Regions from separate parts of the Paenibacillus sp. plas6 genome, predicted to be linked through region 1. Evidence: predicted binding sites of a transcription regulator. Region 1 holds the regulator's gene; the other holds the start of a gene.
What was found. Region 1 encodes Rex, which represses fermentation and respiration genes when NADH is low (regulators of the CRP and FNR family bind a similar motif). Its sites were predicted from a motif close to TTGTGAAATATTTCACAA; they were not measured.
Positions count from the first base shown of each region.

Region 1 (7,966 bases):
GGATGCAGCTGATTTATTAGAAAATGAAAAAGTTCAAATTGTAAATAACAACAACGGTGCCAGATTGGAAACTTATGTTATTAAAGGTGCTCGTGGCAGCGGTGTAATTTGTTTGAACGGTGCAGCTGCGCGCTTGGTTCAGCCAGGAGATAATGTTATTATTATTTCATACAGCTTAATGACTGAAGAACAGGCTCGATCATATAAGCCAACAGTTGTTGTGCTGGATGCGAACAATAAGCCAATTCAGTTTATGAATGGTGAAATTCATTCAACCATACTATAATCAAGTTAATCCCTTGTTTATGTAACGAATACCATGCTGAATGAAAAACGAGCTTTCAACAAAAAATGACCATACACTCCAACTAACAAAGAGAAGGCGGGATGCGGTATGATCAACAAGCTGTTTTCATCCATGCATGAACTTCTTGACTACATTATTGAGCATTATTGTGAAGCTGATGAGCAGCAAAGAGAGCAATATTGCTCTGCTGTAGGTGAGATTAAGACGAGCATAGACGAGTTATTAGATCAATATGTTACTTTAGAGGAAAAGCTTTCTCAATTTTTTGAGCTTTATCGTGAACTTGAGGAGCAAACCGAGGATCAAAGTAATGTGACTGCACATGCGGACAAGCAGCTTAGTTCAAAGGATGAGCTTAGCTTTGCTGAGGCTCAGTCTTTCAACGCAGTGCGTTCGCGTCAGTCTGCCTTATCTGCTGCAAAAGAAAGTCAGCAAGTTATGGTAGCACAGGCTAGTCAAGCAGACATGATTTCATTAAATAACGATAATCAAATGACCTGCAATGAATGTGATCTTTTTGTTTCACCAGAGCATGAACAGGCTTTAGAGTATGCACAGGGCTACTATAAGCTATTTATGTTTGCGGAAGCAGCTCATATTTTGCAGTCAATTCTTGCCGAGAAACCGGAGTGTAATATTGCTCGCATTTATTATGGAATGAGCTTAATGCATTTACGAAATTGGAATGAAGCACAACGACAATTCCAACTAATGACTGTATTAAGTGATTTTCCGAAATGGCTAGCATTAAGCTACAACGCACTTGGTTGTATCCATGCAATTAAGCTTAATTTAAATCAGGCAATATTGTTATTTAAAAAAGCATATGGTTTATATCCTAAGTTTGAGGATCCATTAAAAAATATTCAAAACTGCTTGGAATCTCCTCATAAATTGTCATTATATTTAGGAAGCACCGAGCTGTGCTATACGTGAGAGGAACGGTTAAAAAATGAAATACGCCATTTTGGATTTGGAGACAACAGGACATAGTGTGTTGGACCAAATTATACAAATTGGGCTTGTCGTTGTATCTGATGAATTAGAAATAGTTGATACATTCAGCACATTTGTAAAACCGACAGTTGAAATTCCTCCCTTTATTACGAATTTAACTGGAATCAGCATTACTGATGTTCAAGATGCTCCTGATATTAGCGAAGCATTGTTACAACTTATCCCATACATTGATGATGCTGTTCTTGTTGCGCATAATGTTGGATTTGATGCTAATTTCTTAAATCACGCACTTGAAAATAGCGGGTACCTTCCTTTTGTTGGAAGAAGATTAGACACAATGGACTTATTGCGAATTTTATTTCCGTCGATTACGTCTTATCAGTTAGGAACGGCAGCTGAACAGCTTGGAATAGTTCATAATCATCATCACCAAGCCGATGCTGATGCTATGGCGACAGCGCAAATATTCATTCAATGTGTTCAAAAGCTTCGTTCCCTGCCGCTGCTTACGTTGCAGCGGCTATCTTCATTTTTTGATGAGAGTCGTGATTTGGGCTGGTTTATTAAATACAATGAGCAGCTTGTTGAGCAAGGAGCAGTTTTTGACTCAGCGGATTATGATTACTACAGACAATTTGCCTTGAAGGCGAAGCCTTGGCAAGAGGAAACTTCTGTACGTGAAATGGAGGATGCCAACAGTTACTTCGAGGGCAATGTCAGCTTCGAGCAATATATTGATGATGTTCAACAGCGTTTTCAGTCATTATATGAAAACTACGAACGGCGTGAGCCGCAAATGCAAATGTTTTCCGAAGTTTTTGATGCACTTAGCAAACAAAAGCATTTGTTAATTGAGGCTGGGACAGGAACAGGAAAATCATTAGGTTACCTTATACCTTCCTTATATTATGGCATCCAAGCGGAGCAAAAGATCGTTGTTAGTACCCATACCATTAATTTGCAGGAACAGCTGCGTCATCGAGATATTCCTCTCTTGAATGAGGTTTTGCCATTTCCTTTTCGTGCTTCTTTGTTAAAAGGGAGAAGCAATTATTTATGTATGCGCAAATTTGAACATAAGCTCAATTTACTTGATTTTGCAACACCTGTAGATGATCCAATTACAGCATCACAGATGGTAATTTGGTTAACTGAAACGGAAACAGGCGATCAAGAAGAGCTAAATTTAGGTTTACGTGGTCAAGACTTTTGGGATACCGTAGCTAGTGATGCAGACTCATGTTTGAATCGAGCTTGTCCTTGGTTTAAACGTTGCTACTATCATCGTGCGAAGCATGAAGCGAATATCGCTGATGTATGCATTACGAATCATTCGATGGTATTTACTGATATTCAAGCCGATCATAGGCTGTTGCCTAGCTATAACAATTTAATTTTAGACGAGGCGCATCATTTAGAAGAAGTTGCAAGCAAACATCTTGGTAACCAAATTAATTATTTTTCGTATATTCATGCAATGACCACTTTGTTTAAAGACAGTAGAAGCGGCTTACTTCCTTCTCTGCGAGTTAAAATTGCTCAGGAGGGAGATGATCATCTGGCAGCATGGCAAGAAGCAATCGACACTTCCTTCCCTACGCTACAAGATATTAAAGAGCATTGGGACAAGCTGTTTGAATATTTATATGAAATTTTAACAGCTGAAGCAGAAACTTCTGGCAATGATGCTACAGAGCAGGCTGGAGGTTTTGTGCTGCGCCTAGATCAAAACAATCTGCCGAGCCGTTGGAGCAATATCGTCGAAACTGAAAATGAAGTATATGTTGGACTCAATCGCTTTACGAAGTCATTAGAAAAGCTAGCTGCAGATATTAAAGAGCGATTAGATGAAGATCTTGTACTGTCTGGATTATTAACGGATTTAAATGGGGTTGTGCGTGAGCTAAATCGTATTAAGGATGAGTTGCGTCAATTTATTGGGTTTAAAATGGACGATTATGTATACTGGGTGGAAGGAACTCAGAACTATAAGTTTCGTTCTGTTCAATTATTAGCATCGCCAATAGACGTATCGCCATTGCTAAAAAAATATCTGTTTAATGTTAAAGATAGCGTTATTATGACCTCTGCGACGTTATCTATCCAAAAAAATTTCACTTATGTGAAAGAACAGCTAGGTCTCAATTTTGAGCTAGAGGACCGAGTCAATGAAGTAATTCTTGATTCCCCGTTTCGTTATCGTGAGCAGGCGTTAGTTATTATTCCAAGAGATTTTCCAGTATTGAAGGGTTCTAACGTACCTCAGTCGTATTTAGATAAATTAGTAAGCTCATTATTTGATTGCGCTGTTGGGCTTGGTGGCAAAATGCTTATTTTGTTCACTTCCTATAGAATGCTTAAGCAGGTGTATGATCCGTTAAAGGAATTGCTTGAACCTCAAAATATTACCGTTTTAGGTCAAGGAATTGATAGTAATAACCGGACGAAGCTGACGAGAAGATTTTTACAGCAACAGCAATCTGTTTTGCTAGGTACAAGCAGTTTTTGGGAAGGTGTTGACATCCCAGGAGAAGCATTGCAATGCTTAGCGATCGTTCGCTTACCATTCCAGCCGCCTAATCATCCGCTAGTTGAAGCGAAGTCAGAGTTACTTTTACGCGAAAAGAAAAATCCGTTTATGAAGCTTTCTATTCCGCAGGCGGTTATTCGCTTTAAGCAAGGTTTTGGGCGTTTAGTACGCACAGCAACCGATAAAGGAATTGTTATCATTTATGATACACGCGTAATCGAAGCTTATTATGGCAAACATTTTCTATATTCATTGCCAGGTCCGAAAATTGAGACAATGTTTGCAGACCAGATGGTACAACGAATGGATCAATGGCTTAATCCTTCATAGATCCTTCATAGTACTAGGAAAGATTGGTTGTAAAAGAAAGGGAGGGGCATCAATTGAAACAAGAAAAAATATCTGATGCTGTCGTCAAGCGATTACCCTTGTATTTGCAAGTATTAAATGAGTTAAAGGTTCGTGAGGTTAAGACAGTATCTTCACAAGAGCTTGGACATTTATTAGATTTTAATCCTGCGCAAATACGCAAGGATTTAGCATACTTTGGTGATTTTGGTCGCAAGGGCATTGGCTATGAAGTTGATTATTTAATTGATAAAATTCGGCAAATTCTAAAGATTAATCAAACGATTAATGTAGCACTTATCGGTGCAGGAAATTTGGGGCATGCTTTATGCAACTATAATAAGTATAGCAAGGATAATATGCAAATCGTTGCGGTATTTGACTCATACGAAGGTAAAATCGGGACAAAAATAAATAATTTAATTGTTCAACCGATGTCAGAGCTTTCAGAAACGATTAAGAAAATGAATATCCGCATCGGAATTATTACCGTTCCTGCTCAGGAAGCACAAACAGTTGCCAATCAGTTAATTGAAGGGGGAATTGAAGGGATTCTTAATTTCGCTCCAACTATTTTACGTGCTCCTGAGGAGGTACGGGTACAACACGCTGATTTTACAAAGGAATTATTAAGTCTTGCCTACTACTTAAATCATAAAGAGGAGGAAAATAATGAGTAAAATATGGGTAAAAAATGGTGCCTTCATTACAATGGCAACTGACAAGCCGCAGGTGTTTCATGGACATATGTTAGTAGAAAACGGAGTTATTTCATATGTTGGTGAACAAGAGCCTGCTGCTTGCGAAGGGGCAGAAGTAGTTGATGGCAAAGGCTTATTGTTTATGCCTGGACTTGTAAATACGCATGGACATGCTGCGATGTCGTTGCTGCGCGGTTATTCAGATGATCAGCAACTGCAAGTATGGCTTCAAGAAAAAATGTGGCCAATGGAGGCTAAATATGTTGATGCGGACACAAGAGCCGGCAGCAACTTGGCGATTGCGGAAATGCTATTAAGCGGAACAACAACGTTTGTTGATATGTATGATCGTATGGATCAAGTAGCAGGAGCCGCAGTGGAAGCTGGTATTCGTGCGTTTTTAACTCGCGGTGTTATCGGTTTATGTTCTCCTGAGGAGCAAACAGCTAAGCTTGAAGATGCGATTAGCTTTGCAAAGCAATGGAACGGAGCGGGGGATGGACGAATTCGAACAATGCTATCTCCGCATAGCCCATATACTTGCCCGCCTGACTATATTGAGCGTATTATTGCCGCTGCACATGAGCTTGATTTGCCGCTACATACGCATATGTCAGAAACAAAAGCAGAAGTTCAGCAAAATGTTGATCAGTACGGAAAACGTCCTGTAGCACACTTAGATGCGCTTGGCTTTTTTAGTCGTCCTGCATTGCTGGCTCATGCTGTGCATTTGACTGATGAAGAAATTGATTTATTAGCAACTCGCGGCGCTTCCATATCTCATAATCCGATTAGCAATCTTAAGCTAGCCAGCGGTGTTGCTCGTGTGCCTGACTTATTAGCAAAAGGGGTAAAGCTGTCTTTAGGTACAGATAGCGTGGCAAGTAATAACAATTTAGATTTGTTCCAGGAAATTCGTGCAGTTGCATTATTGCATAAAGGAGTATATGGTGATCCAACTGCGGTGCCTGCATACACAGCATTGCAACTTGGCACATCGCTTGGTGCGCAAGCGATATGGCATAATCATATCGGTATTTTAGAGGCTGGAAAAGCTGCTGACTTTATTGCGATTAATATTGATCAGCCTCATTTCTTCCCGCGTACCGATCTTGTTTCGCATCTTGTATATGCTGCAAATGGACGAGATGTTCAGCATGTTTGGGTAGCTGGTAAACAACTTGTGAAAAACAGACAGCTGCTTACACTTGATGAGGAAAAAATTCGTTATGAGGCAGAGGCAGCTTATCAGCGCCTATTGAAATAAAATGAGAGCAATTGAAAAAAAACGACCGCCGTTAATGACCAAACGACGCTGGACTATTTTAATCTTGTTGTTGCTTGTCGCAATCATTACATTGATTGCACTTTTTTACCGTTCCATTCAGAGCGAGGTTTGGCAGCAAGAAAGCGATATTAAAAAAATAATCGAGCAGAGAGCAGCCTATGATTTAGAAAGCATCGAGAGCTTAGAAAAATATGTATGGGAATCTGCTTATTGGATATTGCTGGCTAACAAGGTTGAGAACGGTGCATTAACATATTCAGTGTGGGATAATACAAATTTCATTGCTGAGCTTAATTATAACGTGGCAATAACGAAAGAGGATATGCAGAATATCGTTACAAAAAGCAAAAGTAATGCGACGAACATCAGCTTGCAAGCGGGTTATGCATTTAATCAATTTGTATGGGAAGTTAAATATCGTGATCGCGATACTTCGCATATGAAAATTGCTTTCTATAATATGACCACTGGAGCCTTAATTGATGAATATACGATTCCTAAGGGCAGTATGCCGATTAGCGATTCGTAACTGAATAAGGCAACATGAAAATTAAATAATTGTATAAATCAATTAAAACCTTTAAGGATTATAACTGCAAGATTAGAATAACTAATTTTATTGCTGTTAATTTTCCTTAAAGGTTTTTTTGCTATCGATTTGTATATTTCAACTTTTTAATCAATTTCATGCATAATCTCCTCATTAAAAAAAGCTTCCTTTATTTATATAATACATCAAGTGTAAATAAGTGATATACTTATTGATATACTCTAGTTATATACATTTATATATACTAATTATTATGTTTTATTATATAAAATTTTATTAGATAGAGGAGATGCTGCTATGAAAGATTTGAAGTTTAAACCAGTTATTGTTTCATTCCTAGTTGTTGTTCTGCTATTAGCAGCAGGAAGTCTTGGATATCGTTATATTGCACAGGAAAAACCGTTGCAAGAACAGCTTGCAAGCATGCAATATTCACAGATTACATTACCGCTTAAAAAGCAAGATGGGAAATATAATATCTCCATGCAAGTAGAAGAGAACTACAAGCTTCAGCAAGCATTCGATGAGCTTAAAGAAGTGATGGCTAAGCAAAAGTTAAATGAAACTGACTACACCCTTTCATTAGTTCACAATGATACTGAAAGTGCAGAGCTAAAAGCCATTTGGCAGAAGCAGTTGTTTGCAATAGCAGAGATAATGGCTAACGGGCAATATTCAAAATTACCTGAGCTTATGCAATTGATTGAACAGCAAAATGAAGGTGTAGAGGCAATAGCCGATATGGACGAGCAATATGTTTACATTACATTGCTTAAGGATGGACTGCGTTTAGATCAATTGCTTCCACTTGATGGCGGTAAAATGGAGGTATGGAATAATGCGAAATAATATATTAGAAATCTTGATCGGAACTGCACTAGCTCTGCTCGTGTTTGCGATAGGTTATTTCGTACATTTTGGTGCAGCGGTATTAATATTGCTGCTTATTGCTTTCTTATATGTCATGCAATTTAATAGTAAAGGCTCTCTAGGTTTAGCGAGCTTAAAAAATAAAAAGGAGCAAGTTATTCCGCCTATTACATTTGATCATGTTGGCGGGCAAGAGCATGTAAAGCATGAGCTTCAAGAAGCGCTTGATTTTCTTGTTAATCGTGAGCAAATTGCTAAACGAGGCATACGAATTTTAAAAGGGATACTTTTAACGGGTCCTCCTGGAACAGGTAAGACATTGTTAGCGAAGGCAGCAGCAAATTATACAGACAGTGCGTTTGTCGCAGCATCAGGCAGTGAATTTGTCGAAAAGTACGTAGGTACAGGCGCC
Region 1 is NZ_CM170151.1:61,439-69,404, reverse strand. It holds gene panD (aspartate 1-decarboxylase) at 1-286, shown strand, start outside; gene AC2TDL_RS00255 (hypothetical protein) at 395-1,243, shown strand; gene dinG (ATP-dependent DNA helicase DinG) at 1,260-4,127, shown strand; gene AC2TDL_RS00245 (redox-sensing transcriptional repressor Rex) at 4,181-4,825, shown strand; gene AC2TDL_RS00240 (amidohydrolase) at 4,818-6,113, shown strand; gene AC2TDL_RS00235 (hypothetical protein) at 6,115-6,663, shown strand; gene AC2TDL_RS00230 (hypothetical protein) at 6,982-7,533, shown strand; gene AC2TDL_RS00225 (AAA family ATPase) at 7,523-7,966, shown strand, end outside.

Region 2 (7,966 bases), 390 kb from region 1:
GAATGGACAAGCAATGAATGAGCGACAGAAGGAAGTTATGAATAAAATTCGTCAAGTTCAAGGGGTAAACGATGCTACAGTTATTATAAATAATAAAAGAATCATTGTCGGACTTGATGTCACTAATCCAGGCAGACGTGATGCTGTCGTAAATAATGTGCAAAAAATGCTCCAACAGCAATATGCTGGCTATGAGGTGCAAGTGACAGCACGAAAAGGCAGCTACGATCGATTGCGTACTTTAAATGCAGACAACGCTCAACGAATAGAGGATAATTCGTTAACAAAAAATGCAGGAAATCGTCTAAATAATTTAATGGATGAATTCCGAGAACTGATTCAAAACATTAGAGAAACACTCACTACGCCACTTCGATAAGCGAAGTGGCTTTTTTTGTAAGAAAAGGAATTGATTAAAGAAAAATTTAAAGTATCAATTGTAACCTACTGCTAAAAATCATATGATAGATTTAATAATAATTTACGATAATGTAATAGGTTTAAGGGTGGTTATATAATGAGAGACAAAAAAGGCAGTGGATTTAAATATCGTGATCATGATCGCAATTTCAGTGAAAAAGTGATAAAGCCTAAAAATGATCCGTTTGGATTCGCTGATGCTTCAAAACAAGATAAACTAATGGAAATATCTTTGCTGCAAAAGTTGCATAACAATACGTTAGTTGTTGGGTTATTGAAGTATAAAGGAGAACTAAAAGGAGTACGTTTTTACGATTCCGCTAATCGTAAATTTATTGATATAGCACCTTGGCATTTGAGTAAATTTAGCATTAGCAAGCTTGAAGTAATGGGAGTTAGAGAAATTGAACTTTTTCGGCATGAAGCTGGTAACTCTCCTAGGACGCTTGTTGTTGAGTTTTTATCTAAGCAAGAGATAAATGGTCATTTTCGTGCGATTCGCATGGTTTCTGATAATTTAGCAGCTGCATTAAGTGGAATTACGAATTATATGCGGGATGATGATTACAATATGTTATTAAGATCATTTGTGAGTGAAGCTAGAGGAGAATAAGATGAGACAGCTACTATTTATTAATGGGCAATGGGTTGAAGGTCATTATGAAACAGAGTTGTACGCTCCATACTCTGGAAAGAAGCTTGCGGATGTAGCAGGCGCATCCCTAACACAAGCTGATCAAGCGATTGCGGCTGCTGTGAAAGCAAAAGCTGTTATGCGTAAGTTATCTGCTTATCGTCGCAGCAGCATTTTAGAAAACGTAAGCAGCTTGCTTGCTGAGCGTAAAGATGAAGCAGCACAATTAATCGCCCAAGAAGCAGCTAAGCCAATAAAGGCAGCTTACGCTGAGATTGATCGAACGGTTACAACATTTAAATTAGCGGCCGAAGAAGCAAAGCGAATATATGGAGAAACTTTACCATTAGATAGTGTACCTGGTGGCGAAGGACGAATCGCGTATACTCGTAAAGAGCCTGTAGGAGTTGTTGCTGCGATTACACCGTTTAATTTCCCAATGAATCTAGTTGCTCATAAATTAGGTCCAGCAATTGCAGCAGGTAATAGTATTGTGTTGAAGCCTGCAGATCAAACTCCTTTGTCGGCGTATTATATTGCCGCATTATTTAAAGAAGCGGGTTTGCCAGATGGAGCATTAAATGTAATCTCTGGTAAAGGTAAAGAGCTGGGCGAATATATTGTAAAGGACGATCGAGTTAATTATGTTACTTTTACAGGAAGTCCTTATGTAGGGGAGCAGGTTAGAAGCAATGCTCGCTTAAAGCGTGTAACATTAGAGTTAGGCTCTAACTCCGCAGTTATTATCGACAATGATGTTAATATTGAAAAAGTAGCTGCTCGCTGTGTAACTGGCGCATTTACGAACCAAGGGCAAGTGTGCATTTCTTTGCAGCGCATCTATGTGATGGAGGATATTTTTGAATCTTTTGTTGAGCAATTTATTGCTCAAGCAAGTCGTCTTGTGACAGGCGATCCTCTGCATCCGGAAACGGATGTTTCGGTTATGATTCAACCGGCTGCCCGAGATAGAGCAGTGCAGTGGATTGAAGAAGCGATCGAACAGGGAGCAAAGCTTGCGTTAGGTGGATATGTTGAGCAGGGCATACTTTTGCCAACTGTACTTGTGCAAGTACCCGAATCGGCAAAGGTGATCCGTCAAGAAGTTTTTGCTCCAGTCGTAAGCATAAATGCTGTTCCAAGCATTGAACGTGCAATCCAATTAGTGAACGATTCCGAGTTCGGATTGCAGGCTGGAATTTACACCAATAAGCTGGAAACAGCGCTAGATGCAAGTGATAAGTTGGAGGTAGGCGGTGTCCTTATTAATGATATTCCAACATTCAGACTTGATCATATGCCATATGGCGGCTGGAAGTCTAGCGGTATTGGCCGTGAAGGAATTAAATATGCAGTAGAGGAAATGTGTGAAACCAAGCTAATTATTTTTAATCGTTCGTAATATGTACCACAGTTTGCAAATTTGCACCTTAAACTATATGGACTTTTATCAAAAGTATTTTAAATATTGATTTAGTAGTGACTCACTGTGTTAACGAGATCAATAAACCACTTGAATACTGAATGAGAGATTTTTCACACGTTCAGTATAAAGTGGTTTATTTATTTTTGCTGAATTGTCACAATCTCGTTTTGAATAAGAATGAATACTGTGAAAAAAATCACATTTATCTTTTGTTTAAAGAGCTATACTATGAGCTATGAAAGGGGAGATAAATGTGGATGCATTAGATTTATCAAGATGGCAGTTTGGAATAACAACTGTGTATCACTTTATTTTCGTTCCACTATCCGTTGGTCTTGCATACTTAATAGCATTTATGCAGACGATGTACGTAATGAAAAATGATGAATCGTACAAACATTTAGCGAAATTTTGGGGCAAGTTGTTCCTGCTCAACTTTGCTGTCGGAATCGTAACTGGAATTATGCAGGAGTTTCAATTCGGTATGAACTGGGCCGACTATTCAAGATTTGTTGGTGCAGTGTTTGGCGGACCACTGGCAGTTGAAGCTTTAGTGTCTTTCTTCCTAGAATCAACATTTTTAGGAATTTGGATTTTCGGTTGGGATCGTTTGCCGAAAAAAGTTCATTTGTTAAGTATTTGGTTAGTAGCTATCGCTGCAACATTATCTGCGCTATGGATTTTGAGCGCGAACTCCTTTATGCAGGAGCCTGTAGGCTTTGAAATTAAAAATGGCCGAGCTGAGATGACAGACTTCTTTGCTTTACTTGGCAACCCACAGCTATGGGTTGAGTTTCCGCATGTTATTTATGCGGCATTTGCTACTGGTTCGTTCTTTATTGCAGGTATCTCAGCATATAAATTGCTGCGTAAAAAACAAGTTGACCTGTTTAAGAAGTCGTTCCAAATTTCAATTATTGTTGCATTAATTTCGAGTATTCTAACTGCAACAGCAGGTCATACTCAATCCCAACATCTTGTAAAAACACAGCCAATGAAAATGGCTGCTGCTGAAGCGTTGTGGGAATCAACTGGTGAACATGCCCCTTGGTCGCTTATCGCAGCTATTGATACAAAAAATCAAAAAAATACATTTAACGTTGAAATTCCATACTTGCTAAGTATTTTATCTTACAACAGCTTAAGCGGTAGCGTACCTGGTATGTTAGAGCTGCAAGAGCAATATGAACAGCAATATGGTGAAGGTGACTATATTCCACCAGTAAAAACAACTTATTGGAGCTTCCGCATTATGGTTGCTGCAGGTATGTTGATGATTTTGCTTGGCGCTCTAGGAACGTTATATGTAATTCGTAACAAACTGGATAAACGTTCATTCTTATTGAAACTGCTTATTCCGGCTATTTCCTTGCCATATATCGCAAATACTGCAGGATGGATTATGACTGAGGTTGGACGTCAGCCATGGATTGTATTTGGTTTACAGCATACTGCGGATGGTGTATCTCCGAATGTAAGTGCTGGAACAGTCGCAACAAGCTTAATTGGATTTACATTAGTTTATGGTATACTGGCTGCGGTCTTTGTTTATTTGGTTGTTCATTTTGTGCGTAAAGGCATTGATACAAACGACCACGATATTCACAGCAAACCGCAAGATCAAGTAGATCATATTCCAGCGATTTAGAGGAGGGAAAATAATGCTTGAATCGGTATGGTTTAGCTTAATTGCTGTACTATTTGTCGGCTTCTTTTTCCTGGAGGGCTTTGACTTTGGCGTCGGCATGCTCGCTAGATTCCTTGGAAAAACCGACACTGAACGTCGAGTTATCATTAACACAATTGGTCCTTTCTGGGATGGTAATGAGGTATGGCTGATTACTGCGGGCGGTGCAATGTTTGCTGCCTTTCCTAACTGGTATGCCTCATTGTTTAGTGGATTTTACATGGCATTGTTTTTAATGCTGCTTGCATTAATCGGTCGTGGGGTAGCATTTGAATTTCGCAGTAAACTTGAAAGTCCAAAATGGAGAAATACATGGGATTGGGTTATTTTCTTTGGCAGCTTGTTGCCGCCGCTACTTTGGGGTGTGGCACTGGCAAATCTAATGCGCGGTGTTCCTATTGATGCAAATCAAAACTATGTAGGTTCGTTCTGGGATTTAATTTCGGTTTATTCTGTGCTGGCAGGTGTAGCAATTGTTCTATTGTTCTTATTGCATGGAGCATTGTTCCTTAGCCTGAAAACTAGCGGTGTTATTAAAGAGCGTGCAGATGCATTTGCTCTGCGTATCGGTAAATGGACTAGTGCGGTGTTATTAATTTTCGTCGTACTAAGCTATTTCCAAACTGATATGTTTACTGGTAAAGGGGTTAACCCTGGTTCAATTCCGATCTTAGCCGGCTTTGCTCTGCTTTCTGTACATTTCTTTATTAAAGCTGGTAAATCAGGTTGGGCATTTATTATGACAGGTGCTACAATTGTACTTTCAACAATTACAGTATTTATGTGCTTGTATCCGAACGTAATGATTTCTTCGTTAAATCCTGATTGGAACTTAACCATTCATAATACAGCTTCCAATCCTTATACGTTGAAAGTCATGACGATCGTTGCATGTACCTTCGTTCCGATCGTTTTAGCTTATCAAGCTTGGAACTATTGGGTATTCCGTAAACGTGTTACGGCGGAGGATCATTTAGATTATTAAGGATGATGGCTTATGATGAAAAGGCTATTTCAGCAGGTGCAGAACAGTCGCAAACTGTTGCTCATTAGCATTTTATTCGGCTGTATTGGCGGTCTTGTACTAATTGCTGAGGCCTATTATGTAGCAAATATAGTTAATCGCGTATTTTTGCAAGGAGCTAATTTGGCAAAAGTTAAAGTACTATTAATAATTCTGCTTGGAATAATTGTACTGCGCGGATTGCTGCATATGCTGAGTGACTATACTTCAGCAAAGCTGGCTCAAGGAATTAAAACTGATTTGCGGCTGCGTCTTATCGACAAGTTAGCTGAGCTCGGTCCACAATATAGCAAGGGCGAACGTAACGGTGAATTAGTATCTACGTTATATGAAGGTGTCGAGCAGCTTGAAAATTACTTGGCTAAATATGTTCCGCAAATTGCGTTGTCGATGTTTGTGCCATTTGCTGTATTTATTGTTGTGCTTGGACAGGATGGGCTATCTGCACTTATTTATGCTGTCACCTTGCCGCTTCTTATTTTATTTATGATATTAATCGGCAAGTTTACGAAGGCTCGCACTGATCGTCAGTATAAGCTGCTAGGTCGATTAGGAGGACATTTTCAAGAGGTATTACGAGGAATCGAGACACTAAAAATGTTCAATCGTTCTAAGGAACAAATTAAGATTATTGGCAGCATAAGCGAGCAGCACCGTATTTCGACGATGGCAACGCTGAGATTAGCCTTTTTATCAGCCTTTGTTATGGAGCTTTTCGCCACGATAAGCACAGCAATTATTGCTGTCTTTCTTGGTTTACGCTTAATTGAAGGACAACTAGAATTTTATCATGCGTTTTTAATTTTATTGCTCACACCTGAGTTTTATGCGCCAATTCGAGCGCTAGGTACGCAGTTTCACTCTGGTATGAACGGTGCATCAGCAGCTACACGTATTTTTCAAATCTTTGATGCTGAACCGCAAGGACTTGTTGAGCGAGCTGATGCACTTAAAGTACAACCTAATAAGCAAGTCGGCTTTACTATTCAATTTGACAGAGTTACTTTACAGCATAAAGGATATAGTAAGCCCGCACTTGATAATATTTCATTTAAGCTGGAGGCAGGGGAAACACTAGCGATTGTCGGAGCAACCGGTGCAGGGAAAAGCACAATCCTTGACCTCCTGCAGGGCTTTATTAAGCCAACAAGTGGCACAATTTATGTGAACGGTATTCCATTACAAGAGCTGTCTATAAAAGAGTGGCGACAGCAGCTTACAACAGTAGCACAGTCTGTTCATTTATTTCATGGTAGTGTTAGAGAGAATATCACATTAGGGTTAGAAGATATAACGGATGAAATGATATGGAATGCTTTGCGTCATGCAGAGGCTCATAACTTTGTTGCACAGCTTCCTCATGGACTGGATACGGTATTAACGGAAAATATTGTGTTATCAGGAGGACAGAAGCAGCGACTTGTGTTGGCACGAGCAATGCTTCGACCAAACTCGTCGGTTGTTATGCTTGATGAGGCGACGAGTGGACTTGATGTTTACAACGAAGCGATTGTTACTCGTAATATTGCCAAATGGATAAAAGGGAAAAGTGCAATTATTGTTGCCCATCATTTGCAAACAATAGCAGCAGTAGATAAAATAATTGTTCTGCATGAAGGAAAAATTGTTGAAGCGGGAACGCCACAGGAGCTTGCCGCAAGCAGCGGTAAATTTGCTTCGATGCTAGAGGCAATGAACAGCAGTAATGATAATACTCAACATGCGAATACAAATAATTCACTTGATGCGAGCTTTAAGCAGACTAGCGGAGCTGCGTTCCGTCAGTCAGGTAACGAAGCTGCAACCTTGCATGAAGAAGCTTATCATTCTATGTTTGCTACAGAAGCTACTTCAACAGCTTCAAGCAGCTTGAGTAAAACGGCTAGTGCGGAGAGCGGCTTTCGAGGCGAAGCTGAGCAGGAGCAGGTTGTCATAAGAGAGAATACTGTTCGGCAAACAGCAAGCTTTAATTTCCTTATGCTGCTAAAGGCAAGTCGTCGTCTAATGCAATTTTTTAAACAGCATAAGCTCATCGTATTTATTGCGATATTAATGTCGTTTTTAACGATTGCGGCGAATATTGGTTTAATGGGAACGTCGGGCTATTTAATAGCTAAGGCAGCCTTAAGACCTGAAAATGTGCTGATGCTTTATATTCCAATTGTTGGTGTTAGATTTTTTGGAATTTCTCGTGCTGTACTTCGTTACTTGGAGCGACTTGCTGCCCACAATGCGACTTTCAGAGTGCTTCATCGCTTACGGGTGTGGCTATATGAAAAAATTGAGCCGCGTGCTGCTTCGTTATTAAAAAATAGACGAAGTGGAGATTTATTAGGTACGATTATTAGTGATATTGAGCAGTTACAAAATTTTTATTTGCGACTGTTTTCTCCGCCTATTGTCTTTTGCTTAACTGTTGTGCTAGCGGTAAGCATTGTTAGCTGGCAGCATTTTTCATTAGGGATTGCCTTGTTTATAATGCTGCTTATCGCAGGGATTGCATTACCGTATGGCAGCTATTATGTTAGTAAGCAAAGTGGAAGTAAACTTGTACAGGCGAGAACTAGACTTTATGAAGAAAGTCTAGACTTATTGCGGGGTTTGCCAACATTACAGCAATACGGTAAATTAGCTCAAGAGCGAGAGAAGCTTGCTGATTTGCAGCAGGATCTTAACCAGCTTCAGACGTTGGAGCATCGTCGGCAAGCGATTAGTAACGGATTAATGGCAATGCTGACGCAGCTTGGCATGTGGGTAATGTTATTAATAGCAATT
Region 2 is NZ_CM170151.1:454,536-462,501, reverse strand. It holds gene AC2TDL_RS02215 (YhcN/YlaJ family sporulation lipoprotein) at 1-379, shown strand, start outside; gene AC2TDL_RS02210 (hypothetical protein) at 518-1,033, shown strand; gene AC2TDL_RS02205 (aldehyde dehydrogenase family protein) at 1,035-2,456, shown strand; gene AC2TDL_RS02200 (cytochrome ubiquinol oxidase subunit I) at 2,734-4,128, shown strand; gene cydB (cytochrome d ubiquinol oxidase subunit II) at 4,142-5,152, shown strand; gene cydD (thiol reductant ABC exporter subunit CydD) at 5,165-7,966, shown strand, end outside.
Region 2: the regulator Rex is predicted to act here: its motif matches at 2,665-2,682, upstream of AC2TDL_RS02200 (cytochrome ubiquinol oxidase subunit I).